Regions from separate parts of the Rossellomorea sp. LJF3 genome, predicted to be linked through region 1. Evidence: riboswitches for the same ligand, from Rfam matches in the RefSeq annotation. Region 1 holds a riboswitch; each other region holds the start of a gene.
What was found. Region 1 has a riboswitch for thiamine pyrophosphate ahead of tenA (thiaminase II). Riboswitches for the same ligand answer to the same signal wherever they lie in the genome.
Positions count from the first base shown of each region.

Region 2: linked by a shared signal. The riboswitch ahead of thiT (energy-coupled thiamine transporter ThiT) and the one ahead of tenA (thiaminase II) in region 1 are both predicted to bind thiamine pyrophosphate.
Region 3: linked by a shared signal. The riboswitch ahead of V8G47_RS03515 (ABC transporter substrate-binding protein) and the one ahead of tenA (thiaminase II) in region 1 are both predicted to bind thiamine pyrophosphate.

Region 1 covers NZ_JBANLY010000001.1:285,424-295,435, forward strand. Annotated here, with positions in the region: gene thiO (glycine oxidase ThiO) at 1-1,052, opposite strand, end outside; gene V8G47_RS01490 (thiamine phosphate synthase) at 1,036-1,677, opposite strand; gene V8G47_RS01495 (energy-coupling factor transporter transmembrane component T family protein) at 1,667-2,470, opposite strand; gene V8G47_RS01500 (ABC transporter ATP-binding protein) at 2,467-3,894, opposite strand; gene V8G47_RS01505 (ECF transporter S component) at 3,909-4,487, opposite strand; gene tenA (thiaminase II) at 4,480-5,187, opposite strand; TPP riboswitch at 5,306-5,413, opposite strand; gene V8G47_RS01515 (response regulator transcription factor) at 5,681-6,280, opposite strand; gene V8G47_RS01520 (sensor histidine kinase) at 6,277-7,413, opposite strand; gene V8G47_RS01525 (hypothetical protein) at 7,538-7,735, opposite strand; gene V8G47_RS01530 (DUF6509 family protein) at 7,956-8,237, opposite strand; gene V8G47_RS01535 (hypothetical protein) at 8,411-8,719, shown strand; gene V8G47_RS01540 (phosphatidate cytidylyltransferase) at 8,767-9,681, opposite strand; gene V8G47_RS01545 (hypothetical protein) at 9,779-10,012, shown strand, end outside.
Region 2 covers NZ_JBANLY010000028.1:22,537-32,548, reverse strand. Annotated here, with positions in the region: gene V8G47_RS18850 (ABC transporter ATP-binding protein) at 1-1,338, opposite strand, end outside; gene V8G47_RS18845 (mechanosensitive ion channel) at 1,534-3,102, opposite strand; gene V8G47_RS18840 (threonine/serine exporter family protein) at 3,298-3,753, opposite strand; gene V8G47_RS18835 (threonine/serine exporter family protein) at 3,777-4,538, opposite strand; gene thiT (energy-coupled thiamine transporter ThiT) at 4,696-5,292, opposite strand; TPP riboswitch at 5,364-5,462, opposite strand; gene V8G47_RS18825 (hypothetical protein) at 5,531-5,830, opposite strand; gene V8G47_RS18820 (thioredoxin family protein) at 6,092-6,418, opposite strand; gene V8G47_RS18815 (histidine phosphatase family protein) at 6,463-7,005, opposite strand; gene V8G47_RS18810 (ZIP family metal transporter) at 7,085-7,900, opposite strand; gene V8G47_RS18805 (hypothetical protein) at 8,123-9,745, opposite strand; gene V8G47_RS18800 (ABC transporter ATP-binding protein) at 9,748-10,012, opposite strand, start outside.
Region 3 covers NZ_JBANLY010000002.1:200,484-210,495, forward strand. Annotated here, with positions in the region: gene V8G47_RS03475 (dicarboxylate/amino acid:cation symporter) at 1-664, opposite strand, end outside; gene V8G47_RS03480 (phosphatase) at 1,037-1,465, shown strand; gene splB (spore photoproduct lyase) at 1,512-2,540, opposite strand; gene V8G47_RS03490 (transcriptional regulator SplA domain-containing protein) at 2,552-2,797, opposite strand; gene V8G47_RS03495 (TatD family hydrolase) at 2,936-3,715, opposite strand; gene V8G47_RS03500 (ABC transporter ATP-binding protein) at 3,708-4,445, opposite strand; gene V8G47_RS03505 (ABC transporter permease) at 4,447-5,208, opposite strand; gene V8G47_RS03510 (thiamine-binding protein) at 5,205-5,498, opposite strand; gene V8G47_RS03515 (ABC transporter substrate-binding protein) at 5,511-6,497, opposite strand; TPP riboswitch at 6,666-6,775, opposite strand; gene V8G47_RS03520 (phosphotransferase enzyme family protein) at 6,825-7,748, opposite strand; gene V8G47_RS03525 (aldo/keto reductase) at 7,835-8,737, shown strand; gene V8G47_RS03530 (Fur-regulated basic protein FbpA) at 8,789-8,974, opposite strand; gene V8G47_RS03535 (cation diffusion facilitator family transporter) at 9,111-10,004, opposite strand.

The sequences.
Region 1 (10,012 bases):
ATCAGGTCTGCCATCATGACTCCCGTTATGGGGGCAAGGAGGATGCCATTCCGGTAGTGGCCCGTTGCAATGGAAAGCCCTTCAAAGCTTTCGCTTCTTCCGATGACAGGCAGTCCTCCTTTTGTTTGAGGCCGTATCCCTGACCAGGCTCTTTCCCAATCGGCATGGATCAGGTCTGGTAAAATGTCTGTAGCTTTCTGCATTAAACTCATCATTCCACTAACGGAAATGGTTTCATCAAAGGTGTGCGCATATTCTGTTGCTCCTATTAAAAATCGGCCACCCACCTTTGGGACAATGTAGCAGCCCTCGGTGAAAATGGTCCTCTCCACCAATTTCCTGGAGTATTTCACCGAAAAGCATTCACCTTTAACTGGAAAAGAGTGAAGTGTCAAGCCGACTCTCTCCAGTAGTGATTGACTCCACGCACCGCCTGCAACGATGATTTCAGATGCATAATAGGGGCCGATCGATGTTTGGACTCCCACTATCCTGCTTCCTTCAACAATAAAGTCATGGACTTCCGTATACTCCTTGATATCAGCCCCTAACCTGACTGAGGCGAGCCCCATCGCTTCTGTCAGCTTTGGTGCCGAGACGTTCCCATCCCGGGGAATGAACAAACCGCCTTTCGTATGGTTAGAGAGTTGAGGTTCGAAGGCTGATAGTTTTAGAGGAGAGAGCCATTCAACCCCTTCATCCTGATCCATTTTCGAAGCAGCTCTTATTAAATTCTGGGCCTCTTCCTCTTTCCTTGCCAGTTTGATCATTCCATTTTCCATATACTCTATATCCATACCGGTTAGTTCTTTTAATTCCTGTGCAAGGGCAGGGTACATATTCCTGCTTTTCTGCGCCAGGCGATAGAGGGGGCTTCCCCCATTGAGCTCCGTATGGACCCCTAGCATCCCCGCTGCAGCTTTTGAGGCTCTGGATGCCAATTGTTCCTTCTCAATCAGCAATCCCTTTTTTCCTCTTTTGGAAAGCTGGTACAGAATCGAGCAGCCGATTACACCTCCCCCTACGATCACCACATCATATGCTTTCGCCAAGCTGTTTCACCTCCTTTTGGATCGCCATATAATAAGCCCGTGCTGCTTCAAGGGGATCTTCTGAAAGAAAGATTCCTGATAATACCGCGATACCTTTTGCCCCGGTTCTCAAAATGGCCTCAACCCGTTTGGGCGTAATACCCCCGATGGCGATAATGGGAAGGGGAATGTTCAAAACGATGTCTTCCAAATTGATAATCCCTGTGCCTTGCTTCCCTGGTTTCGACGTTGTTTCATAGATATTCCCATATAGGAGAAAATCGGCTCCTTCGTCACATGCCCAAAGTGCTTCTTGCATGCTGTGCACCGATGAACCGACCTTCAAAGATGGAAAACGTTCCTTCACAAGAGCAACAGGAGCACTATGCTGCGAAAGCTGGACTCCTCTCACATGTTTCATCCAAGCGATGTCTGCACGATCATGGATACACAGCTTTCTTAACGGAATACCAGCAGCTGTTAATTCATCAACGGTTTCAATCAACTCCACAGCTGTCCAGGTTTTTTCGCGGATATGAAGCATATCGATATAGGGGTGAATGGTTTTCGATATTTTGACCAATACTTCCCTTGATTGCTGACCAGTGGAAATGACATGTAGCCGCCTTCTCTTTTCAATTTCCATAGCGAACATCTCCCGTCGGAAATAATGGTAGATAAATAGAAAGAATGTAACTCAAGGAAGCCATGAGTAGGATGCTCCCCATAAAATAGCTATCAAATTTCGAAAATCCGACTTTGTAGAAATAAGTTCTTTCCCCATCACCATCAAAGCCTTTCGTATCCATGGCAACTGCAATTCTGTGAGCCCTCCTGATACTTTGTGCCAGCAAGGGAATGGAATAAGACTGTATAGTATGGAAAAGTTTCGTATAGCCCGTTCGTTCACGGGTGCCCCTGACTTTCAGTGCATTCCGAATGGTAGTGAATTCTTCCATCATGATGGGGATCAGCCTTATCCCGGCCATAAAACTATAAGCGTACTTCGGCTTAAGGCCCAATTGCTGCATAAGTGAATAAAACAGGAGGACTGGTCTCGTCGTCAGAGCAAACATTAGGCCTAAAACAGCGAATAGGAATGCCCTTAAACCAATGTGAACCCCCCTATAAAAACTTTCCTCTGTCACATGGATCATCCCCCAGGTAAACCACGTCGTCTCTCCTTTCCCAAACATAATCATCGAAGATGCCGTAGAGAGAAAGACAAGGAAAAAAGGCAGGGCCATCAGCATCACTAACCTCTTTGAATATCCAGAGAATGACCACAATAAAAGGAAAGCGAACAAGGTCAAATACACGAGCCAGTTCAGGTAATGGACGAATAGTAAAAATAGAAAAAGCGCAACCATTACGATCAATTTCATACTCGGGTTAATGTGATGAAGCCAGGTGTGTTTATGATCGATTTCCATGTTCATAATGCTTCACTCCTCGCTGCTTCTCGATCCTCATCCTGAACCACTCTTCCTTCTTCAACGGTCCATATCCTGGTTGCTAAGTGCTGGATGATTCTAACATCGTGAGTCACCATCAAGAGGGTGACTCCTTCACTCTGTAACTCAAGAAGCATTTCGAGCAATTCAAAAGTATTATGAGCGTCCTGTCCGAAGGTTGGTTCATCCAATAACAGAATCTCCTTACTGGGAACGATGGAAGCTGCAACACTCAGTCTGCGTTTTTGACCCACGGATAACGAATAAGGATGATTTTTCTTATATGGACGAAGGTTGAATCGCTGGAGTAGCTCATAAACCTTTCTATCTATGCTTTCTTCGCTCGAATCCTTTAGTCGGTAACCATAGGCCACTTCGTCAAAAACGGAATGGGTGACAAACTGTAATTCGGGATTTTGAAAAACGAAGGCACACTCTTGTGAAATTTTTTCCCCTTTCATCTGTACCCCGTTTAATTCGTACGTCCCGCTAGTACGGTTGAATTTCATTAAGCTGTGCAGTAACGTTGATTTCCCTGCACCATTCCTTCCTGTAACAGCAATCCATTCCCCTTTACGGATCACGGCATAGGGCAGGTGAATCTTCTCTTTCTTTTGAATATAGCCTTTAAAATCCTCCATTCTTGCAATCACAGGTCCGAATGAGGGACGCTCCCTCATCTGACTGGATGCCAGATATTCCTCCCATGCGCCCGGGTACCAGACTCCCAAGTTCTTCAACGTACCTTTGTAATGGTTCAGGATCCACTCTTTCGCTCCATCAGCCCTGATGGTTCCATCGGCATCGAAAAGAATGATTCGATCGATCATGTCAAGAACGTGATCAAGTTTATGCTCAACGATCACCAGGGTTTTATCTAAACCGATTTCTTTGATTGTCTTCCAGACAGACTTTGTACTTTCCTCATCCAATAGTGAAGTCGGTTCGTCCAGGAACAAGGTATCGGGTCTCAGGGCAAGCGCAGAAGCAATGGCCAATTTCTGCTTCATGCCTCCTGATAATGTTGAGATTTTCGTATGGGGATCCTCAAGTTCCAGTCCCACCTCCGAGAGCAGCCGTTGTATTTCCTCTTTCATCTCTTCACGGGGCATCCGTAAATTCTCTAGCACAAAGGCTAATTCTTCATCCACAAATGGCATACAAAATTGCGAGTCCGGATCTTGGAATACATAGCCATAAGAATCAGATACCTCCAATTTTGCAGCCCTCGTGGGAACATCCACGGAGCGGGGGATCACTCCGGATAAAACATGTAAAAGTGTTGACTTCCCGCATCCTGATGGACCCAATAGCAATACTTTCTCCCCTTCATTGATTGACAGACTGATATCATTAAACATCCGTTTCCCTGTTCCGGGATAGGTGAGTCGAAGGTTTTCGACATGCATAAGCATCACCCCCTTTACTGGTTCAATACATCGTAATCATCCTGACTTGCACGTCTGACCAGACTTGTGACTCCGGTTTTATCGAGAGCCCTGACCAAATAAAATGATCCTGCACCTGCGATGACAATCGATCCGAGTAATCTTGCAAAGATAAACAATGACAGATTCCAAAGGACTAAATCCCCCATATACCCTTTCATGTAATCCATGAAGATGGAGCCCCATGCAGAACCGAACGCAGCAAAACAGATAATCGAAAGATCATAGCGTCTGTATTTCGTCAGGAGGAAAACCAACTCTGCCATTAACCCTTGAATGATTCCGAATAAAAGGACCTCGAGTCCCCATTCAGAGCCCATGAGAAACTCTCCTGAAGAAGCGGCGATTTCGGCTAAAAGGGCGACGCCGGGTTTACGGATGATCAAGAATGCTACTGTGGCCGCCATGAACCACATTCCATAGATGAGTTGATCTGCATGCAACCCGATCGGCTTCAACAGGTTATAAAATGGACCCCAAAGCTTATAAATGACCCCGAACATGATGGAAATGACCACCGTCACTAAAATATCGGTCAGTTTTAATTTAGACATGGTGTCCACTCATTTCTTTCCCGACATCCAGTGCATTCTGAAACGGCCATTTTTCAAGGGTGTAAGCCATCTCCCAAAACTGCCATTCATAGATGCTGCTCATAATGAAATTTTCTTTCATTCTCTTTTTATCAAATGAGGTCATGGTTTCTGCCAATTCATCAAGACGATTGATTTGTTCCTCCACTAACTCTTTGAACCATTCCCCGCCGTATGCCTCAATCCATTCCTGATACACCGGTTGTTCCGGCGTGCATGATTTCAAGCGTTCCCCGATCTCATAATAGAGCCAGTAACATGGGAGGATTGCCGCCAGGATATCAGCTAAGCCTCCATATCTTGCGGAACGATACATATGGGACGTATAAGCGTACGCTGTAGGAGCCGGTTTGAAATTCATTTTATCTTCATCCGTGATCCCTAATCGTTTAGAGAAATTTTCATGAAGAGAAAGCTCTGCTTCATTTGTTCCTACAGAGTGGGATGCCATTCGTGAGGTGGTATGTAAGTCCAATGCTTTTGCAGCGCCAAGTGCCTGCACTTTCGAGAAATGTGAAAGGTAATAGGCATCTTGCAAGAGGTAGTACTTGAACTTCTCGATGGGGAGAGTCCCATCCCCGATCCCTTTGACGAAAGGATGATCGAAGCTTGCGTCCCAAATGTCGTTGACTTCGTTTCGTAACACTGTTGAAAATGTCATGATTTCCTGCTCCTTTTCCAGACGACCCGAAATGGGCAACAAAAAAAGCCACTTTCCATTATGCATACAGCATACAGAAAGTGGCTTGAGATCAGAATGATAGAATTATATTCTTTGCGACCGTCAAACACCACTTCCCTACGCTGGTCTCAACCAGATCAGGTTCAAAGGGTCTTAAAGTCACACTTTAATCTCAGCCTTTTCGAAGGCACCCCTAGTGGATCGTCTTATGAAATTTTGTTTTCGATGCTATCGTATCATGATTCATTGAGTTGTCAACATAAAAATACAATATCATGATTCTTAATCCGTTTCCAAATGGCTGTCGGATTCAATGGCAGCAAAAGGTGGAGCAGGATAAATGTTATGACATATTTTTTTATTAAAAATTTTGTAGGTTCGTTTCTACATCCCGATCAAATCCGAATAAACATTCAATTTCATGCAAAATCATTAAAGAGGGACGGACCTTTTCGAAGGTCCGCCCCTCTTATTATTTAAACCATCCCTTTTCTTTGGAATGTGTGATGGCTTCGATTCGGTTTTTCACTTCCAGCTTGTCGAGTATGGTGGAGATATAGTTCCTTACAGTACCTGTTTTAAGCTTTAGTTCATCGGCGATTTCCTTTGTGTTCTTCCCGTCGGCAACGAGCTCGAGTACTTCTTTTTCACGGTCTGTGAGGGGATTTTCTTCGCTGTAGACGTCATCCATCAGCTCCGGTGCATAGATACGCTTACCATCCATCACTAGCCGGATTGAATTCGCCAGTTCCTCACTGGGACTGTCCTTCAACAAATACCCTTTCACTCCACCCTTTAAAGCCCGCTGAAAGTAGCCTGATCTGGCAAAGGTTGTGAGGATGATCACCTTACAATCTTCACCTTTTAATTCCTCTGCCGCTTCAAGTCCCGTCTTTTCAGGCATTTCTATATCCATGATACAAATATCCGGCTTCAGTTCATGAACGAGGGAAATGGCTTCTTCTCCATTGCCAGCTTTTCCAACCACTTCCATATCATCCTCAAGGCTAAGTAGAGACCCCAATGCGCCCAACAGCATCCGCTGATCTTCCGCAATCACAATTCGAATCATTCCATTCCCTCCCTGTCTGTCTGCTTGATTACTTTCGGAACCCGCATAATCAAGGTGGTACCATCCACCGAAACAATATCAAGGCTTCCGTTGACAAATTCCAACCGTTCTCTCATCCCGATCAGGCCGCTGCCTTTGGACTCTGTGTAAACACTCCCGATTCCCACACCATCATCCTTCACCACAATGGTCATCTCTTTATCCGATTCTTCAATGATCAGTTCACAGGTGGATGCCTTGCTGTGTTTCACCACATTGGTCACGGCTTCTTTCAAGCACATGCTTAAGATGTTTTCCAAAAAGAGTGATGTTTGAGGAAGGGGGGTGTCATCAGTCATGCGGAATTCAATCTCAGCTGCCTTCAGAAGCTGCTTGATCCTGACGAGTTCATCTTTCAATCGAATCCCCCTCATCTGGGAGACCATCGTCCTGACCTCACTTAATGCTGTTCTTGCCGTTTGCTGGACGTCCTGCAATTCACTTCTGGCCTGCTCCGGATCCTTGTACACCAATTTTCTCGCAAGATCACTTTTCAGTCCGATCAATGAAAGCTTTTGACCAAGTGTATCGTGAAGATCCCTGGCAATTCTCTGACGCTCTTCCTGTTTGACAAGGTCCGAAATCCGCTTATTAGCATCCTCCAATTGGTCTTCCAGCTGAACCTGTTTATTCCGATTATAAATATTGAACGGAAGCAGGATGACGCTGATCCAGATAATCAAAATAAAAGGAAATTGGGAAAGGAACAATTCATCCTGTAGCACGAAATTATAATTGATCGATGCCGTCGTCAGGACAAGATGAATGATGTAAAGGGTCAAAAATGCAACCCGGTTCTTTATATTCCCGTTATAGTAAGCAATGTAAAAGGCAAAATAAATAAAATTAAACTGGATGGTCATGGTGATGGAAATCGCAATCAATATCGATGTCCATAAATAAACCGGCCAATCCTTCGAGATAAAAGCAAAACGTAAAGAAATAAAAAATGTAACGGTTAAGAAAATCCCTACCGCAATTTCAATCGTAGAAGAAGACTGAAAGATAAAGTAAAATGGCAGAATGCTGATAATGCTCCATATGTAAGGAGAAATACCTGACCCTCTTTGAATGTTGCTTAATTTTTTCGGCATTTGCACGTTGAATACCTCTTTTGTTTTCAATGTATTGAATATGTCTCCTATATTATGACATACATGACCCTGATTTTCACATGTTGCCTGTGAGAATTTATTTATCACCAGGGGTGACTGAATACTAGTATTTCCGGTTTTGAATTCTTTTTTGCTTCTCCATGACCTCATAGGATTTGTGAATGATGTCTGTTAAGACGTCACCTTTATAAACTCTTCCAATTTTTGTATTCTTCTGATAGTATTCTACAATTTCATCCAATTTCTCGGACGTTTCTTTATCAACCCTTACATTAAGTTGCATTCTTCCTTGATCTGACAAGGTTCGCCCTCCTATTCTATCAATATGATATCAACTGCTAGCACTTTGTTATCACTATTATATCAGCCGCTATTACTCATATATATAGTTAAGTCGTCTTATTTTTTACCGTTTTATTACATATTGATTTTTTTGATCACTCATACCAAAACCGGGTTTAGCTAAAAAAGCGTCATCTCGATTTATTGATCAATAAATCGGGATGACGCTCTTTTTCAATTTATCCGATATGTTCCTGGCAGTATGCGAGGATGAGGTTCTCTTCCTCTTCTTCAAGTTCAAAGTCCAGGAATGATTCGGTGTTTTTTTCGATGATTGTGTATTGGACGATCCTTGCTCCATTTTCGTCCCGGACAAAGATGGTTTTTATATAGATACCCTGTTCGGAATACAGTTCATCGTCTTCGGGTACTTCAACATCAAATATTACATCATAACGATCCCCGCTTAATATACCTGTTGGGTCTTTAAGTTCTTCCACATGATGACTAGTAATATTCATTTATCTATCTTCCTTTCAATATCAAACAAGTTTCTGCTTATCCTTCTATTATACACGTTCTTTCACCCTTTTAAAAATGTATTCCCTAACTGACCCGGAATGGATTTGAATAGGCTTCCTTCACAAACTTCGCTATAATAATGGTAGATCTACTGTTTAAGGAGAGATTTGAAGTGAACTCTAAAGAAATGCAGGAAAGAATCATTCAAAATTACCAGAAGGACGAGCATATGATGATCCTTGTATTCGCACAATGGTGTGTGAATCACGATCTCGATCCCGCTGAACTTTATCAAAGGGCCTATCCCCAACAAGGAGATAATCCTGCCCTGCAGCAAGGAATCGACTTGACCGTTTCTAAAGAAGAATCCGATGAAATTCCAGACACTACTATACTAGGCGTCCTATCCCTATTCGGAAATGATGACCTGGCTCATGTCGTTACAGAAGAAATCAATAAACGGACAAAAGAAAAACGATAAATATACATAGAGGGACGGACCTTGTTAGAGGTCCGTCCCTCTATTTTTCACATAAAATCAAAGTAATAGCGAATGATGTGAAAGAAGATCGGCGAAGTATAAGCGAGGCTGTCGACACGATTGAGGTAGCTCTCTTTTAACGCAGCTGCTCTTTCTTGATTACCGATGAGAAGGTCACGCTTCAATACGGATATTGTTAAGCTTCCCACAAACCCACTGATGCTGATGATGAGTCCTGACAGAATACCAAATCGAATGTCAAGGGGGGTTAAATATGAGTACAAGAAATACGAAACCCAAGTTGTAACGACCATGGCCGACAGAAACCCTTCCCAAGTAATATAAGGATTGGAAGTCGGAACCACCTTTTTCTTCCCTATGTACATGGAGACAACAAATTGAACGATATCGCTCACCTGGGTTAGCACGACCAGGAAAAGAACAAGATTAGCACCATATTCAGGGCTCGCAATCTGGTAATATGCGAGATGACTTAAACCAAACACCATCAGCATAATCCCCCATTGAGTAGAGCTGACAGAGCGCAGGAATCCCAGTGTCCCTTTTCCTAAAAGCCGGGGCAGGGGCAGCAGTAGAAATACGTAAACGGGAATAAATACAATGAACATGCCATACCATCCTATATAGATCCAGTAAAACTGAATCGGGATCGATACATAAGCCCATAAGAAAATCCGCCTGTCGGCTTTCCTTGTTTTCATCATGGAGAAATACTCTTTGAGGGAAAAGAAACATAGAACCATTAACGAAACCATGGATATAATGGGATTAAATAAAGTGGCCAAACAAAATACCACGAACATCCCCCACCATGTTTTCACTCTTAGGGAAATCCCTGAGAAATCTTTTCCCCTTTGGTTTCTTTTAATCTGTAAAAACAAGAAGTTGACAACGACCAATCCTATAAAAATAATAAATAAAGTCCAAATGGCCGAATCCATTTTCATCCCCCTCTTCAAATGACCGTATTCAAACGGTGCATTTATTGTATAATTAAGCATATGGGAAATTCTACTACTTTAAAAGAGGGAATGAGCTATGGAGAGTAAATATATTTTTATTTTACTGACAGATACGGGAACCCTGTTTACAAAGTCCATCAAAAAGTACACGAAAGCCCCATACAATCATGCGTCCATTTCCTTCGACCGTGAACTGACTGAGTTATACAGCTTTGGTCGGAAACATCCTAACAACCCCATAAATGGCGGTTTTGTCAAAGAGGACATCTTTCAGGGAACGTACAGCAAATACCCTCATACCACTTGCGTG
Region 2 (10,012 bases), on a different contig from region 1:
ATATCCGTTCGTGAGATTCAGGATGGTTTCATGGATTTGGGCATCTTTTGCCGCTTGAATCATTTCTTCCCTTGTGGCATCTTCCTTTCCCCACAAGAGATTTTCTGAAACCGATCCGGAAAACAGGATGACTTCCTGAGGGACATATCCGATATTTTTTCTTATTTCCCCTAATGGAATGGTCCGGATTTCCCGCCCGTCCAATTGAACGGTTCCCCCTGTTGCATCATACAGACGGGGGATGAGCTGAAACAGGGAGCTTTTACCTGATCCCGTAGCCCCTAATATGGAAACGGTTTGCCCCGCTTCCACCTTAAAGGAAACATCCCGAAGCACCTTTCCCCTGGTGGATGGATATTGAAACGATACATCTTTAAACGATATTTCTCCTCTTACCACTTTATTGTGAAAGTCTACATCCGTTCCATCCTTCAAGTCGATCTCGGTTTCTAGTACTTCCTCGACCCTTTCAGCTGAAGCCCTCGCTCTTGAAAAGCTGGTGATGATAAAAGAGAATATGGAAAAAACAGATGAGATTCTCGTGACATACGTGACGATCGCTACTACTTCCCCAACCTTGGTACCTCCTGAGGCAACATCTATACTTCCGAACCATAGAACGGAAAGAAGGGCAAGGTTCATGACAAACATCAAGAGAGGCATAATGATCTCCATGAACCTGAGGGCACGTACCGTACGATTCTTCAAATCTTCATTCGCTTCATGAAATCGGCTTTCTTCATGCTTACTCCTCGTATACGCTTTGATCAACCTCATTCCGGAAAGGTTTTCCTTCATGACCTCATTTACTTTATCGAGCCTGGATTGAACTTTTTCGAACAGACTCCACCCGCGTTTCAACACCCAAAACAGGAACAGCCATAACACCGGAATCACAACGATCAGAATAAGCGCAAGCCGGGCATTGACGATCAGGGCCATGAGGGTGGAACCCACTACCAATAATGGAGCCCTGAGCATGATCCTGAGGCTCATGAAGATCGTGTTCTGGAGCTGCCTGACATCATTCGTCATTCTCGTGATGAGAGAAGAGGCCGGAAGCTTATTAAAACTGGCAAACGAAAACGACTGAACTTTCCTATACAGGCTTTCCCGCACATCATATCCGAATCCCTGACTCGTATGGGCAGCAAAAAATGAATTCGCCACACCTGAAAAGAAGGCAACGAGAGACATCCCGACCATGATGAATCCCCATTTCAACACGATGTCCAAGTCTTTATTCAGAATTCCTTCATCGATGATCCGCGCCATAAACAGCGGATTCAATAGTTCTACTGCAAGCTCTACCAGCATCAGACTCCAGGCAACGGCCATGGCAGCACGGTAAGGCTTTAAGAAACGTATGACCTTCAAACGAACACCCCTCTAAACAAATATCTGCCATTATTTATATGTATCATCATATCGTTTTTTTATGCAGGGTGGTAGTTGGAAGTGCCCTGCTGTCCAGGGGATTCACATAAAAAAACCGCATGATCCCATAGAGAGGGATCATGCGGCTTGTTCCTGTTATTGATTGAAAGGTGGAGTATCCGTACCTCCACGATTCGGTCTGTTCTTTTCTTCTTCAATTTTCCGATCCAGTTTAGAAAGATACTTTTGTGCAAAGTCCTTTCCACCCAGACCAAAGGCTAAACCGAAAGCCAATGCCAGTCCACCCAGAATCAACATGAACGCAATATTGACGATGGAATCAGCCACTTTTAATTGATCCAGGGCCATAAAGAAGCTTAGAGCAATGATTGCGTATTTCGTGATGGAAGGGAGCACTTGAAAATGATCACTCAGTACGTTGGATAGGATGCTCTTAACCAAGTTACCCAGGTACAATCCTGCGCCAAGAATGACGATGGCTGCTAACACATGTGGCACATAAGCTAATACACCCGTTGCCAGAGCGACCAGGAATTCCAAATGCACCATTTCAAGTGCTTCTACTACAAATAGGAAAACAATGATAACCTGAACGACTCTTCCTACAAGTCCTGATAGATTCATATAGGATGAACCCTTGGCTTCATATGGGTTCTTATTGACGTTTATACGTCCGATCCCCATATTTCGCAACAGGGAATTGAATCCTACCCTGTTCAGTAAACGTGCAACCAATGCGCCAACCCATCTACCAACCCAGATTCCTGCCAGAATGAGTACAATTGCAACCGCAATATTCGGAAGCATTACTAGGACCTGATTCAGCATGTGAATCGCCGGTTCTGAAATCCCTCGGATGTCCAGCTGATCCAGCGCAGAAATGGTGACCGGAATCATGATCAGGACGAATGCAATCGTCCCAATGACCGACGAAACCGTTGTTCCTTGAAAAAGTTTTCCGATGCCGAATCGATCAGCGACTCTCTCTGTGCCAATCGCCTTCAGGAAGTTCGTCACAATATCCCGCACGATCTTGGCAACAAACCAGCCAACAAGAAGAATGATAGCCGCTGCAAACAGCTTAGGTATAAACGCCAGGAAGCTTTGGAGCATTTCCGTGAAAGGTCCTGAAACCCCTGCAATGTTAAGAGCTGCCAACACCCCGGGTAAGAATACAAGAAGCACAAGGTAGAAGACAATTCTTGCCGCCGTGTAGACGTATCGATGTGCATCGTTTTCATCTTTCGCCAGCTTAGATCTTACCAGCGTGCTTTTAACGGCAGGTCTCATACCCAGTTTCTCAATCAACACCTTCAGGACAGAGGCAACGATCCATGCAAATAATAGAATAAGTGCCGCTTTTAAGACATTTGGAATCGCTGTCGCCATCGTACTCAACATACCGACTAAAGGTGAAGCAATAAAGTTCAAGTCAAGGATATTGAAGAAAGCGATAAATACAAACACCAGCAGAATAAAGTACACTATTTTACTAATGACTTTCTCCGATGTCCATTTCCGTTCCCCGGTCCTGCTGCCAAAATATAGATTATCATCGATCTTTATTCTTTTTAAGATTCCGTAAACGGCTTTTTCAATAGCCTTTGCTATAATCCAGCCGATCAATAACACCAATAAAGCTAATAACAGATCTGGAAGCTTACCTAAATACCCGTACCATTCTCGCGTGATCTCATTGTTCATTCGATGTTCTCCCTTCCATATATGGAAAATGTATAATGCTAATACTTATCTACCCAAAGAATTTTTTTCAAAACCAGACAAAAAAAGATAGTCTGATGCTCCAGTCGGCATCCTTAAGTAATAGAAGGGGAGAATCTGTTGAACGGAAGAGGTATTATCAAAAAAAAAGACCCCACAGAAGTAAGGTCCGTCCCTCTATCTCATCCTCCGGGCACTGGCGTTCAGGCGCGCATTCCGGATGACCTGGTTGATGACTTCCGAAAATATGAGCCCGATGGCAATGGAACCGGAGATCATAAAGGCTTTGGCTGCCAGGTTGATGGCGGCATTGTAATCATTTTGAACGAAATTTCTCATGGCATCGTACGCCAGCCCCCCGGGTACAAGGGGGATGATCCCGGCAACAGAGAAGATGATGACCGGTGTTTTGTACATTTTCGCAAACACCTGACTCACCACAGCCACGACAAAGGAGGCAAGTAACGTGGCAAGAACGGTGTCTGTTTCATTTAAACTCATCAATATGTAAATGATCCAGCCCAGCATCCCGACAATTCCGCATTTAAAAAGGGACTGCTTTGGAGCATTGAAGATAATCCCGAATGCAGCGGCGGAAATGAAGCTGGTCACTAATTGCTCGACGATGTGCATTCCCTTTTCACCCCAATCTCACTTTACGTTAATGTAAACACGACAGCAATGCCTGTACCAATGGCAAATGCCGTTAAAAAAGCTTCTGCGCCCTTCGAGAGGCCAGAAACGAGATGACCCGCCATCAAGTCCCGGACCGCATTGGTGATCAGGAGACCGGGAACAAGGGGCATCACGGATCCAATGATGATCTTATCCAATTCCTGTCCGATACCAAGCTTTACAAATCCGTATGACACCATACCGATGATGAAGGATGCAAGAAACTCCGCGAAGAACTTTATCGGGACGAGGCGGTGTAAATAAATCAGGCTCGTAAACCCGATGCCTCCCGTGATCAGAGCAGGAATGAAGTCCTTCCACATCCCCTGGAACATGATGAGAAAACAACCGCTTGCAATCGAAGCCGCTGCCACTTGAATCAGGAAGGAATAAGATAGATCCGACTGATCCAGCTTCTCAAGGGCATTGTATGCTTCTTCAAGAGTCAGATGCCCTTTACTGATCTGCCTTGAGATACTGTTCACGAGGGTCACTTTCTCAAGATCCGTAGACCTCTCATTAATTCGGATGAGCTTCGTTTTGGTCGGTTCTGAGGTTTCAATCGAGAAGATGATCCCAGTGGGGGTCACATAGCTATGCGATTCCGATATCCCATAAGAAGCGGCAATGCGCATCATCGTGTCCTCGACACGATACGTCTCCGCCCCACTTTGCAGCATGATCTTCCCCGCCAGCAGGCTGACCTCCATAATGTCATATCTTCTTATCATTTTTGCTTCCATACGATCTCTCCACACGTACTATTTTTTGAATAGGTCTAGTTTATAGGAAAGCAGTGGTGTAAGCAATGAGAAACGGGAGGGATTTTAGGTGGATTTCATTCTTCCCCGGTCCTCGATAGAAAAAACCGACCCCATTAAAGGATCGGTTGATAAGATTTCACGAGGCCTTTCGGCTGATTTCGTGTTGATGCGACTGCACTTTGATCAATCTTGGTGCGATATTTGCTATGAATGCCAGCACGATGGTGCATAAAAATGCCGATCCCAACATGGTGATCCCATTTACTATAAGAGAAAATAGCAGTGGGGACATCTCATCCGGTGCATACTCGGCAAAGAACACGAATCCGGCAATGAAATGCCAGAAATAACGGGCAAGGCTCCCTGCGAATGTTGCAATCACTACCCAGAAGACCACTTTGGACCGTTGGCCGCTTCCCAGTGCGCCCTGAATTTTCCCGGCAAAAACCCCGGCAAAACCGATAAAAGCAAAAGCGATGAAATACTCAATCGCCATTTGGACCGGGGTCGCAATCCAGGCATCCCCGAGGGCAATCTGCAGGATCCCCCATAAAAAGCCCCCTATCAGTCCGGCTCTCAAGCCTCTTCGATAAGATAATAGAAAAATCGGAACCATGGCAATCGAAATCGAGATACTCGGTGATAGCTTAATAGAAGGCAGCAAATCGAGGATGACCGCAAAAGCAGCCATCAATGAAGCTTCAAGCAATACGACAAGTCGAGTGTTTTTCATAAAAAAATCCTCCTTATGTGATAAAACGAAACCATAAGGAGGGAGAATGAAACAATCGAAATAAGCACTATACTGCCTATTTTCCACATCCCTACGCTAGTCCTAACTAACAGGTTCAGAGGGTCAGAACAGATTGTTCACTCTCAGCTTTCGCTCCCCTTGTGGTACCGTTTATAAAGTTGTTAAGGTTTATTATACATGAAGAATGATAATTTAAAAGAATGATAGGAACTTTTTCTTAAGGTGTCTCTCTCAGAGGATCATGAAGGATGATGACGGGCATTGACTTAGGGGTTACCATGAATCCATATACTTTTCCATCTTTGTCCTTATACGCTACAGAATAATCTCCGAACTGGGGTGAGAATTCGACGTTCTGATATTCAAGGTCAAGGTCCTGGTATTTCAAGCTAACATAAAGATTGGTGGCGATTCTTGCCGTCAGATGTTGTACAGTGGAAATCCGGTTGGCTACTATTATGAGTATGATTGCGAAACAGAGTAACATGACTTTCTTTGTCCTGGACAATCTGATCATTCAACAAGCCCCCTTTCATTTCTCATAACTACTATACTCTTATACTCTCTATTATATACCTATTCACTGAACCATGACAAAAGAGCTACTTCAATGAGATGTGTCAAAATACCCATTTTCAGCAGCCCTTTTAAAGGTTTATATAGAATTCAAATACAACCTACCATTTATAATGACCACTGATATTTATCCTACTAAACAACTGTTTAACCTATCCAGGCCAGTCCAGTTAACGTTTCCACTTACTAATCAAACGTTTGTTTAGTTGTCTAACATCTCAGTAAGACGGGAGAATTGCCTGTGGAGTTCGTCGATTGGAACGAAGCGTGCTTTTCTGAACATCTCTTTGCCGTCTACAAATACGATGATGACGGGCACGGTGAAGATGGAAAATTCCCCTGCTATTTCCGGGATTTCTTCTGCATCGGCATGGATGGAATTCACAGATTTGAAATCCTTCAACATCTCTTCCACCTGTGGCAGGAGTGCGTGACATACAGAACAACCGGGCCTTGATATGTATAGCAGTACCAGCTTCTCAGCTTCCAGCTTTTCATGGAGTGCTTTTAGTGAATGGACCTCTTCCATTTGACTGTCCCCCTTCTCCGATTATTGTATTGATGGGTATTTGATCACCTTGTCCCTTCTTGATATACATACACCTTCCCGTTGGACGGTCTCCTGAACGACGGTCCGGTAAATCCCCGCTTTCGTAATTCTTTCCTCATAAATATCATGATTCCGCCATGACCTACGATGAGCACATCCTTCCCTTCATGGACGACCCGATCGACCACCACACGGATCCTCTCTTCGATTTCCCGCTTGCTTTCAGGCTGAGACCGGTGGTTGAACCACCAGGCGAGCCTGATGAATGCCATATGAAGAAAGAGCGGCATTTTCTTGTCAGTCCGGAATATGGGAGATAATCTGATTTCCCTCAGTTCCTTTAGAAAGGTGATTTCTCCTTCATAAACCGCTTCAGCCGTTATTTGTGCCCTAGATAAATCACTGGAGTAGCAGCCTTCCCAATCAATATCTTTAAGATCAACTTCATTGCCCTCTACGTCCGAGGCATCATACTCTTCCACCCACTTCATCAGCTCATCACTCGTTACATATGAAGCCGGGTAGCCCCTCGTTACTTTAAAGTGCCTTATGAGACCAATCTTCATACACATCCCCTCCCCCTTCTATTATACTGGTTTATGGAAGAGAAAAGGCATGCGCTTTGGGCGCATGCCTTCTTTTCGATCAGCCCAGGGAAACGTCCAGAATCATCATCACGACGAAACCGAGCATCAGTCCCAATGTAGCCAAGTCCGTACTTCCTGAAGATTGTGACTCAGGAATCAGTTCTTCGACGACGACGAATATCATCGCTCCTGCTGCGAAAGCAAGGGCATAAGGCAGGAGGGGCTGCACCATCAGGACTGCAGCAGCACCGATCACAGCGGCTATCGGTTCTACGATGGCTGATAGCTGACCGTAATGGAAGGATTTCAAACGGGACATCCCCTCTCCCCTTAGCGGGATGGAAAGAGCGGCCCCTTCAGGCATATTCTGGATCCCGATTCCGATTGCAAGGCCAATGGCCCCCACTAACGTTGCATCCCCGAGGCCGAGCGAGGCAGCACCGAAGGCAACACCGATGGCAAGACCTTCCGGAATATTATGAAGGGTGATCGCAAGGAATAATAAGGTCGATTTCTTGAATTTAGTTGGAGGTCCTTCCGCATCTTCCGATTCATTCCCCAAATGTAAATGCGGTACGACAAAGTCTAAAAGTCTAATAAAAACGCCACCAAGTAAAAAACCGATGGCAGGTGCAAGCCATGGGATCTGACCGTTTTGCTCACTGAATTCTATTGAAGGCGCAAGCAGTGACCAAAACGATGCTGCTATCATGACTCCTGCGGCAAACCCGAGCATCATATTCAACGTATGCTTTTCAATTTTCGTAAAGAAAAACACCGTGGCTGCTCCAAGGGCCGTCAGCCCCCATGTCACCAGACCGCCGAATAGTGCCTGCATCGTGGGGTTAAATCCACTTAACCAGTCTATGAACATACGAACCACTCTCCTCCGATCAAACATCTAGAATACTACCATCTTGCATCAAGGAAACTTTCTTTGTCAAAGGAAATGTCATACTACCTATTTACCAGAGCCCATCATTTTTCTATGTATATGTCATTCGCTTCAAATGGTGTATGTATCGTTTATACTTCCCATCCTTACCTAAGGGCTATACAAAAAAACGCCCCTGCCTCCAAGACAGGAACGTACTTCCTATTCGCCCCTTATGGCTGTTTTCCATAAAATAAGGTTCAGGACGAATAGAAGGATGAGGTAGCCCGGAATACCGAATGGAATCTGCAGGGCCAGGTAATGAAGGCCAAAGAACACCCCTACGATGAGATAGAACGGCAGCACCTTCCAGCTGTCACTTTGCTGGACACCTTCGAAACTTTCTGTAAATGGCAGTGTCCCCCTCATTAAGCTCAGACAGATGACGGTGAATATACAGGCACTGATAAATACGATGATGATTTCAGGGATCACCCGGTACCCAAACAGGATGATGAAGACAATGCTTATGATGGCATATAGCGGAAGGAATAGTTTCATAAGGAATGCCTTCAATGTCCCTTTGTAGATAGCCGCCCTGCCTGAGACAGGCGCTACTTTATATATCCAGGATCCCTTGTATTTCCCTGAATAACTGAGCATCATCACGACTGTCGGTATAACGATGAAGCTCGAATAGATCGATAGGTACATGCTTGAAGTCAGGAGATCTTCCCTTGTCCCATCCATCAATCCATTGAAGATGAAAATGAACGGCATGATGATGGCAAACCCAAGGGCGGGATACACCTTCAGCTTAAATTCCCTTTCATTTTTCATCATATAATGGGCGAACCGGTAAAATGCACGCTCTTCATTCGACTTGGCGAGTACCTTCATGAGTCCATCCCCGAACCGGAAACGGGCTTTCTTCTTCTTACCGCCATGGGAGGATAATTTCTGAAGGTTCTTCTCAAAGGTCGGCAACGCCTTCACATAAACGATAAGAGCGAGGAAAGGAACCAGTACAGCCATAAATGAGAGAATCAGGATCATGGTCTCGTGATTGCCGTTCAGGAACCATTCAAACGGAGCCCCGAACCAGATGGGTGGCAGAAAGATATTCCACCAATCCGGTGTGAACGAAATCGTTAAATCCACAAACTCAAAGGAACGCGCCACAACCTGATATCCCACTGCAAGTCCGATGGATAATCCGATCTGTACATAGTTGATGATGTCCTTCAGTTTTTCCCCATCGAAGTATTGCAGGATGAAATAGTAGAGCATGGCCGTAAACACAACGATGAAGATATTCATCAGGATGATTCCTGCCAGGAAAATAAAAAAGAAGGAAAGACCCTGATTGATCAAGCCCACGACTAGTGGAATGGCGGTCAGGGAGCCTGTCAGGAAAAACAGATAAATAAACACGTGAAGCGTTTTAGCCAGGCTGATGGTTTTCCTTTCAACAGGCTTGGTAAAGAGAATCGTATGATCCCGGATGTCCAGTATGACGACTGAGAAATCTGAAATCATTGATGTCATGACGATGAAAATGAGCACGGTAAAGGTGATGCTCATCTGAAAAATATATTGATCTCCCATTACAATGAAAGGGATGACGAATAATCCAAACAGCGCATACACCCAGAGGGATTTAATAAAACGGTTTTCATCCTTCCCTTTCTTCCTGCCTTGCTGCTGGAATATCGTAGGCACACGTCTTTGATCCATTGTCAGCTTGACTTGAAGGATTCTTCTCAACAACCGGTAATCGAATCCAAGCCTCCTAAACAATCCTTGAAACCAATCCAGAAACAAAAGTGTACGAAATTCCTTCATCCCTACACCTCTTGCACAACAGAAACAATTTCCGCTGCCGTTTCTTTATGCTCATTGAATCCGGTTAATTGGTTGAAGATTTCCTCAAGGGATCCTTCCATATTCTGATTCTTTAAATCTTCAAAACTGCCATCCGCCACGATTTGTCCGTTATGCAACAGAACGATCCGGTTGCTGATCTTTTCCACCACGTCCATGATGTGAGAGGAGTAGAAGATGGTTTTCCCCTCAGCGGCAAGCTGGGCGAGAAGCTCTTTAAAAATCATG
Region 3 (10,012 bases), on a different contig from region 1:
AATAAAGCCACATCGCTTTCAGGGCACTGGAACCCTGACTGCCGATTGCCGAAGCGATCAATCCAAATGTTCCGTATGGAGCGAATTTCATCACAAGGGTCACGAGATACATCATCAGGTCGTTTCCTTGCTCCACAAGTTTCAGGATTCCTTTTGTCTTATCACCCAGTGCCGTTAATCCGAATCCTATGAAGATGGCAAACGCGATGATCTGGAGCATATTGCCTTCAGTCATGGCCGTTAAGGGATTTTTAGGGATGATGTTCATAAGTGTTTCGCCTACAGGCGGAGCCTCTTCTGTTTTAAAGCCCTCTGATTGGGAGGCGTCGATTCCTTCCACCAATCCCGGATCGATGATGTATGCCAGTGCCAAACCGATCACAATGGCGATACAGGTTGTCAATAGAAAATAAACGATCGTCTTCAATCCGATTCTTCCAAGCTTCTTCGGGTCCCCTAATCCTGCCGATCCAAGGACGATGGAAAGAAACACAATCGGCACGACAAGCATACTGATCAGGTTGAGGAAAATCTTTCCTAGAGGTGTAAACAGATAAGGATCTAATATATCGAATAAATCTTTTGCAAAAATGTTCAGGATCAATCCTACTACGGCCCCTAATATCAAGGCAGTAATAATCTTTGTTGTCAAATTAAATTTCATAGATGTACCTCCCTATAATCTTCCAATTAATATAAAGATATTACCCTTATATCGTTTTTATAAAACCAAAAATTTTTAGAACTTTTAATGAATGAATTTCTCTGTTGTCATCCCCCGGCTGCTTTGTTCGTCCCAGAACTTCATTCTCCTTCCCCCATTATACTGATTTTTTATAAAATGAAAGAAGGTTGACGGATATTCACATCGAATTTACTAGAATTCCGGTGTTGGATTTCATAATTTCAGGAAGTTCAATGAATCCATTCTACCAAGAAAGCCTTTCCAAAAATTTCTTTTCGCATTTCATGGATTATCTTTTACGTGATTGGGTAAATAGTAATAACAGCATGAAATAGAAAGGAACATACGATTATGAATAAAACAGTCTATTTTCTTTCAAGTAGTCAACAGCGCAGCTTGATGGCTGAGGGCTGGGCAGAGAAGCTCCAAGTGTCGGATTGGTCTTTTAAAAGTGCCGGATGGGTTGCTGATAGTCGTGAAGAATTCAGCGTCCTGGCAATGAAAGAATTATGTATCGATATCAGTTCATTTCCTCTTTCGCGCATTGAGATGAAGGAACTTGGTGAGGCCTCGGTTATCGTTGCGATTCAGGATACAGAATATGATGATAAGATCGAACTCCCCTCTGAATTAGAAGAAAAAGTCATTTATTGGAACTTACCGAATCCACGAAAACGTTCTGCGACATTGATTGAAGAATGGGTGCACTACCAGGAAATTTGTGACGAAATTGCTATGCGGGTTAAGGATTTGGAGCATTTACTCCCACAATTACATTAAGAGGACTGATTACAACGGAACGTTAAAAGTAGTCAGTCCCTTTTTTTTACGTAAAATACTCAAGCTTCGCTTTCGGAAAATGCTTCTCCATATAAGCATACAGATGATCCTTGATTTCCTGCTCTTCATCCTTCTGGTATATATACTTACCGATTCCGTATTTCCCCCATTTGTATCGACGTTCTTCTTCATTTAATTCAAGCTTCGTCATCGGATAATTCTTCTCGATCACCCTTTTAGCAGGCTTCGTAAAACGGTGCTGGATAAATTCGAATGTTAAATCCTTCTTTGCTTCTTCCGGAAGGTGGGCTTCGAGGTGTTCGAACATTTGCTTATATCCTTCCTGCCATCCTTCATGTATATAGATGGGAGCTACGATAAAGCCAAGTGGATACCCTGCCCTGGCGACCTTACCGGCTGCTTCCAACCTTTTATCCAGTGGGGATGTACCCGGTTCAAAATTCTTGATGACATAGTCTGCGTTGATGCTGAAGCGGAATCTTGTCTTCCCATTATGTTTCGCATCCAGCAAATGATCCACGTGATGAAATTTGGTGACGAAACGTAACTTACCATACTCCGATTCACCAAAATGTTCGATCGCACGCTTTAGCGTATGTGTGAGATGGTCCACACCGACGATATCAGAAGTACACGCTGCTTCAAAACGAGTGAATTCAGGCGCCCTTTCCTCAATATACCGATCTGCCGCTTCAAATATTTCATCTACATTCACATACGTGCGAATATAAGGTTTACTACCCATCGTGGTTTGAAGATAACAATAATGGCAGTGCCCCATACACCCTGTCGCAAACGGGATGGCATACTCAGCTGACGGCTTGGAGGTATCGAACTTCAGCGTTTTCCGAACCCCCACTACTAACGTTGATTTGGCGATCCTGTATTTTTGAAAATGATTATCCCCAGGCAGATTTCGAACCTGATTGTGGGAAGTGGTATAACGGATTTCCACATCCATCTTCTCAAACTTTTCCTTTAATTGCTTCCCTAATGGGTAATCCAGTGCATTGGGTTCAAAATAGACCAATTGAGGCACGAACGGTTTTACCATATTATCCCCTCCTAAAGGTCTCCAAATGATTGTGAATAGGCCTCTTCTGCTTCTGCTTCTGAAGAATAGACGGCTACTTCGTGCGTTAACGGATAATAGGTTTCATATAAAAATAATGCTAATTCGTCTGGGTTTTCCGGATCGTGCACAAAAGCTGCTTCCTGTATATTGGCTACACTTTGAGTATGGGGGTTACGGTAAATCACGTAAACAACATCTCCAGCTTGATACGGCGTATAGTGATCGTTCAATTCCATTTTTCTCACCTTTTCCTATCATTCATTACTTTCATTTTTTGTCAATCGAGATAGAAATATGATGGTAAAAGATGTTTAATTAGCAACAGCCCAAAAAGAAAACTCCCCCCACTTGACTAACCGCAGGAGAAGTTTGTTCTATAAACCATAAAATTCAGTTGTATTTTTGACCAATTGTTTATATACAGCTGCTTCTGTCATGCTTTTTAATTCGGCCACTTTTTCAATGGAGCGGTGCATCATGCCAGGATGAGTCATTCTTTCTTGAAAGACTCCTTCAAACCTCCAGGGACCGTCTGTTTCCACCATCAGCCCTTCGATCGGGTAGGCTCTGACCAGCTGTTGTATTTCCTTTTCATACAGGACATCAGGCGTAACAGAAACGAGGTAACCATTACGGATCATCCTTTCGATCGTTTCACTATCTCCCTTAAACCAATGAAAATGAGCTTTTGAAATGGAATGCTTCTCCAATAAATCGCAGATGATGGGAGCATGCTCATAAACTCCATGAAGGATGATGGGTTTATTCAGCCGATTCGATTCAATGATAAAGCGTTCCAACAGCTCTATGTAAGGAGCGAGGACCAGTGAGGGATCTTCTTTCATTTTGTAATAGGGCAGCCCGACTTCCCCGATTGCAACCAGATCTTTATGATTCTTACGAATGAAAGCTAAAAGTCCCTCCACCCCACTATCCGAAGGAAGCTCTTGTTCCGGATGATAACCAGCAGCTGCCTTTATCCGTCCGTCCCCTTTCGCAAATGCAAGGTTTTGTTTGGATGATTGAAGGTGAAAGGATACAGAGATGAGAGCCTCTACTGAGTAGAGATCGAGCTCCTTCAGGATTTTTTCTCGTTCTTCCTTTTTATATAAGTCCAGGTGAATATGAGCATCGATGAGAGATCGTTTACACATACTGAGATAATTCCTTAAAAATATCCGTTTTCCATTTCAGGAACTCTTCGGTTAGAAGGATTTCTTTGTCTCGCGGCCGCGGGAATGGTACGTTGAACTCCTTTTGCACGCGTGCCGGTCTGGTTGATAACACAATGATACGGTCCGACAGGAAGAGGGCTTCGTCGATATTATGAGTGACAAACAGGACCGAACTTAAGTCTTCTTCCCATATTGAAAGGAGCCACCTCTGCATATCCAATCGGGTAAATTCGTCAAGGGCAGAAAATGGTTCATCCAGGCATAAAAAGGATTGAGGGCTGACCAGTGCACGAATAAATGCGACACGTTGTTTCATCCCTCCTGAAAGATCTTCAGGGTAAGCGTCCTCATAGCCCTTCAAACCGGCGCGTTCAATCATCCCCATCGCCATTTCCTTATCCCTCTTTCCGTGCAACTCCTGACCAAGCATCACATTCTCGATCACCGTCCTCCACGGTAAGAGGGACGGACTTTGCGGCATATAGCTAATGGACCCTCTACGGCCATTGATCGACTCTCCATCGAGCTTTATATCTCCTGAATCGGGTGCAAATAATCCACCGATCACGTGAAATAACGTACTCTTTCCACTTCCTGAAGGACCAAGGATGGAAACGAATTCACCTTCCCCCACTTGAATGGAAAGATCATCGAGAATCAATTCACCATCAAAGGATTTGGACATATTTTGAATCGATAACGTCGTCATGTTATTTGTCCTCCTTTCGATTCCACTTCACCATGATTTTTTCTAATAGTACGATGAGTCCAAAAAACAGCAGGCTGAGGAGCATGATCATGAAAATGGCGACAAACACCCTGTCGGTCCTGAAGGAAGAGGATGCAAGTGTCATATAGACGCCAATTCCTTTTTGAGCTCCTAGCCACTCCGAAATGACCGCACCCATCACACTATAGGTTGCGGAAATTTTCAAACCGGAGAAGATAGAAGGCAGTGCATGGGGCCACTCCACTTTCCGGAAAATCTGTCCTTTGGTTGCACCGGACATTTTCATATAAAGAATATACTCTCCGTTTGTCTGCCTGAAACCATCCATCGCCGAAACCGCCACAGGAAAGAAACAAATCAAGGTAATGACGATGATTTTGGGCAGGAGTCCAAATCCGAACCAAATGACAAGGAGAGGGGCCAAGACAATAATGGGTATATTCTGAGACAGGATCATGAGGGGATAGATCGCTTCCCTTACCTTAGGGAGGAGATGCAGTACCACCGCTGTCCCGAGCCCGATTGAACAGCCAATCGCAAACCCTGCGATCGTCAGAAATGCCGTTGATGAGAAATGCCCTTTGAACTCAGACCACGAAGCGATTCCTTCTTCCCATATCTCTGAAGGCGATGGCATCAGCCAGGCTGGCACCTCAAAGAGTTTAATGGCCACTTCCCAAATGATGAATAAAAGGATGAGGACCAAGAAGGGTCTCCATCCTTTTGAAATCCAAGTCCTCATCCTTTATATTTCTCCGTTAAATCGTTCATTTCGATCCCATCCGGCTGGTACAATACTTTAATCTGGGAAATGACGTTTTTGCTTCCTATTTCAATCATCCGTTCATTCATCTGTTCAATCACCTTGAATAATTGTGACAGATCCCCCTCCATCGTCGTTTCCAAAGGATGGACTTCATATCGTACTCCCGATTTTTCAATGATTGCGATCGCTTCATCCACATACGGAATCACGTCTTCACCGTTCTTTGTCTTCGGGATAATTTGTATGCTTACAAGTGCGTTCCCCATTTTGTTCACCTCTTATTTTGGTAAGAATTCGTTTGTGAATGCTTTCTTGCTTTCGAGTTTCTTATCTAATAAACCATTTTCATACATCCATGACGCATAGTTCTCCCAGACTTCCAGTTTCTGCTCTCCCCATCGGTCAGCATCATCTTTATATTTGGGTGCGAGCCATTCCTGACTCTTCATGACTAATTCTTTATCAAGATCTGGAGCTGCATCTAATAGGATCTCCCCCGCCTCTTTCGGGTTGTCTATTGTGTATTGATACCCTTTGGAAGCAGCTGCCATGAATGACTTGACCGTTTCAGGATCTGAATCGATCATTTTTTCATTCGTTGTGAGGACTGGAGTGTAGTAATCCAGTTTATCGGAATAATCCTTAACATACATCATGTTCAACTCTTCACCGCGGAGTTCAGCTTCAATTCCTGTCCATCCATAATAGATCCAGGCGAAGTCTACGTCTCGGTTAACGGCAGTAAAGAAATCGGTGTCTCCCATGTTTATGAAATTCACTTTTTCCACATCCGCGTTTTCTTGCTTCATGATTGAATCCATAACGGCTTTTTCCACGGGTGATCCCCAGCCGCCATAGCTTTTCCCTTCGAAATCCTTTGGTTTTGTAATACCCTTACTCTTCGGGGAAGCAAACCCCGACGTATTATGTTGAATGATGGCAGCTATGGATACGATGGGTACATCTTGAACCCTCGCTTGAGTGACACCTTCCTGATATCCAACACCGAACTCGGCTTTCCCCGATGCAACGAGCTGATCGGCACCCGCTTCTCCGGGCAGGATGATGTCTACATCCAATCCCTGATCCTTGAAGTAGCCTTTTTCTTTCGCTACATATAATCCGGTGTGGTTGGTATTCGGTGTCCAGTCGAGTACGACACTTACTTTTTTAAGATTGTCCTTTTTCTCATCGGCTGCATCTTCTCCCCCGTTACAGGCGGATAAAAGAAGTACAGAGCAGATGAGGAACATCCATTTTTTCATGATGATTCCTCCTTCGATCTTTTGCGGTCGTAACGTTTCATTCCATTATTCTTCGCTTATTCTTGAGAATGAATGTAAACCAATGGCTGTTTGAGGCTTAAAGTCCGGGATACAATAAAAAAACGCCCCAAGCTTCAGCCGCGGGACGCATCGTTAAACAGGTTGTGTATCGTTTAAGAGTATGTTTCCTACGCTGGTATCAGCCAGTTCAGGTTCAAAGGGTCAGTATCTAAAGGATACAATCTCAACCGGCCACTCCGGTCCCCCTACACTTGGAATATGAAATTAAACGTTATCTTCCTCCCTACTTTGCCATAGAATGAAAGGTTATTCAAGCTTTTCCTTCTCATATTGAAAGACTCCATGGAATTGAGCGGATGCAAACAGCTCCTCGATGAAACCCATACACGAAGTACCAGCTTCTGAATATCCCTTATAATAAGTAAAAAAGGCATATTGCAGGAGAAAGAGTATGACTATTGATGGCAAGATTCTTTTCTCTCCTTCGGTCAAAAGGTCATGCCTTTCATAGCCTTTCATAAACGCCAGGATCCAATTAATAGAATGGTCCTTTTTCTCCACTTGGACCGCTTTGAGCATCCCTGCTAGGAAGTAGCCGATGTCAGTAATCCGGGGTGCCGTACGGATTCGTTCAAAATCAATGAGCCCGCTCACTTCCCACCCCTTCATCAAAATATTCCCCGGATTGTAGTCGCTATGAACGAATTGATGGGGCAAACACTCATAGACAGACCCCCACCCCTTCATCCTTGATAGGATCCCTTGCCCCCTTCTGCCGATCGACTCAGAGCCAAGCTCCTTCACCCATTCTCTTACATGCCTTTCAATCTCCCAGCCCTTCGCTTCATAATGGCACCGATATTCTTTAAGGATGAGATGCAGGGTTGCAAGGTATGCTCCTGCATTTGTCAGGGAGTCGGTAGAAAAATCCGTCAACGGCGCTCCTTCAAGTGCCTCATAAAGAGAATAGATTTGCTCTCCTTCTTTTACATATGGAAGTTGTGAGGAAGTTAATATAGGAGATTCAACGTTCAGGTGATGACTCATTAAATAAGAGGTTAGATAGAGCTCCTCCATTCGATTTTCAATGGAAGAATCCACTCTTCTTTTCAAATAGAAGGTCTTTCCTTCCGCCTTCACTTCCGTAACATAAGGATGAAGAAGAAGCGTTTTCATGGAAGTGGGATCCATTCCCCAATGACTAATAATATCCTGAAGAGGTTCAATCATTTCTATTTCCTTTCAATACATAGTAATATACATGTAGTATGACTATGAAAGAATATCTACATACCATATGAGGAGAGGTTTCACCTATGCAAAGAATACAAATGACAGAAGACTTATCATTCTCGAGGATCATTCATGGATTATGGAGACTATCAGATTGGAAGCAGTCCAAGGAAGATACGTTATCATTGATTCAACACAATATTGAAAACGGAATCACCACGTTTGACCATGCCGATATTTATGGTTCTTATACATGTGAAACCTTATTCGGTGAGGCGCTTGCCCTCCAACCATCATTACGGGAGAAAATGGAGATCGTAACAAAATGCGGCATTGTCCTCCCTTCTGACAATCGCCCGGAGCATAAGACGCATCACTACAACACCAGTAAAAAACATATTCTCACCTCGGTTGAACATTCTCTCCAACAATTAAAGACGGATTACATTGATCTATTGTTGATTCACAGGCCGGATCCTTTCATGAACGGCGAAGAGGTAGCTGAAGCCTTCACTCAATTAAAAGAAGAAGGGAAAGTCCGTCATTTTGGAGTATCCAACTTTAAAGGTCATCAGTGGAATATGCTTCAATCTTATTTGCCGTTTCCATTGATTACCAACCAAATTGAATTATCCGCCTATCACCTGGAAAACTTTGAAGACGGCACGTTAAACCTCTGTCAGGAAAAGCGTGTGGCTCCCATGGCCTGGTCACCACTTGCAGGCGGAGCGATCTTCAAGGGCGAAGATGAGAAAGCCGTCCGTCTTCAACATACATTAAAGAAAGTGCAGGAGGAAACTGGAGCTAAGGGGATCGACCAGGTTCTATATGCATGGCTGCTTAACCATCCGGCTAACATCATGCCAATCGTCGGTTCAGGTAAAAAAGAACGGATCCAACATGCAATCGACTCTCTTTCCATCCAATTGAACCATGATCAATGGTTTGAAATCCTGCAGACGTCCATGGGACATGATGTACCTTAAACGATAACCGCACATGAAAAAAGACGATCCTTTCTCTAAAGGGTCGTCTTTTTATTGAGCTATATCTCCACCAACATAATATTCAAGGTAAACATCCTGCAATTCATCCATTGAAAGTTCATAGAGCTGCTTACCGAACGATTTATAGACGCCGATCCTCAATAATTGTTGTATATAAAAGTCTTTTTTAAGTTCGGGTGTTTTGTTCTGTTCTGATTTCGTTTCTTGATGTAGCATGTTCATCCCTCCAGTTGAGGATATACCCCAATCATGGAGAGACATAAACATTCGTTTTCCATTTTACTTGAATCACCTTATAAAAAACCCCGTCACTGCAATCATGAGAGGGATACTGCATAATATTCCCAACTGATCATGTACAACTATGATGATGCCCTTCAAGCACGTTTTCCCCTTCAACTTGGATGGTAGAATGATGAATGTCAAACTCATGTTCAAGAAGGGCTGATAACTGTACTAAGATCCTATCCCGATTCACTTCATCCCCTACGACGACATGGCAGCTTAAAGCTTTAAAATCCGAAGTGATGGACCATACATGAAGATCATGGACTTCCATGACTCCCGGTACCTGAGACAGGCTCTTGGACACCTTTTCCATATCAACATCTCCCGGAGAACCTTCCATTAAGATATGAATGGAATCCTTCGTCACCCTCCATCCGGAGATGACAATAAGAATCGCTACGATGACAGAAGCAATCGGGTCTGCCAGATTCCAATCAAAGAAGTAAATGAGAAGACCCGCTATGATGGCCCCGACTGATCCGAGCATATCCCCCAGTACATGAAGGAATGCACTGCGGACATTCAAATTATGTTCGTTGTCCCCTTTCATCAGGATCCAGGCGACAATGATGTTCACAATCAAGCCGATTACGGCGATGATCATCATGCCGGGAGATACAGTGGGAATGTCGATGAAGCGACGGTAAGCTTCCCAGAAAATGTAAAGGGAAACCAATATCAGGGTGATGCCGTTCAGAAAAGCAGCTACGATTTCAAAACGTTTGTACCCGTAAGTCTTCCCCATATCCGACGCCTTCTCCCCTATATAGAAAGCGGCCAGACTAAGACCAAGTGCCGCTGCATCACTGAGCATATGCCCTGCATCTGAAAGAAGGGCTAGACTATTTGTCACCACTCCCCCCACCACTTCAACAATCATAAAAGTAAAAATGAAAAGAAAGCTGATTAATAATGCTTTTTTATTTTGGTTGTGGCCATGACTGTGATCGTGACCCATATGATATC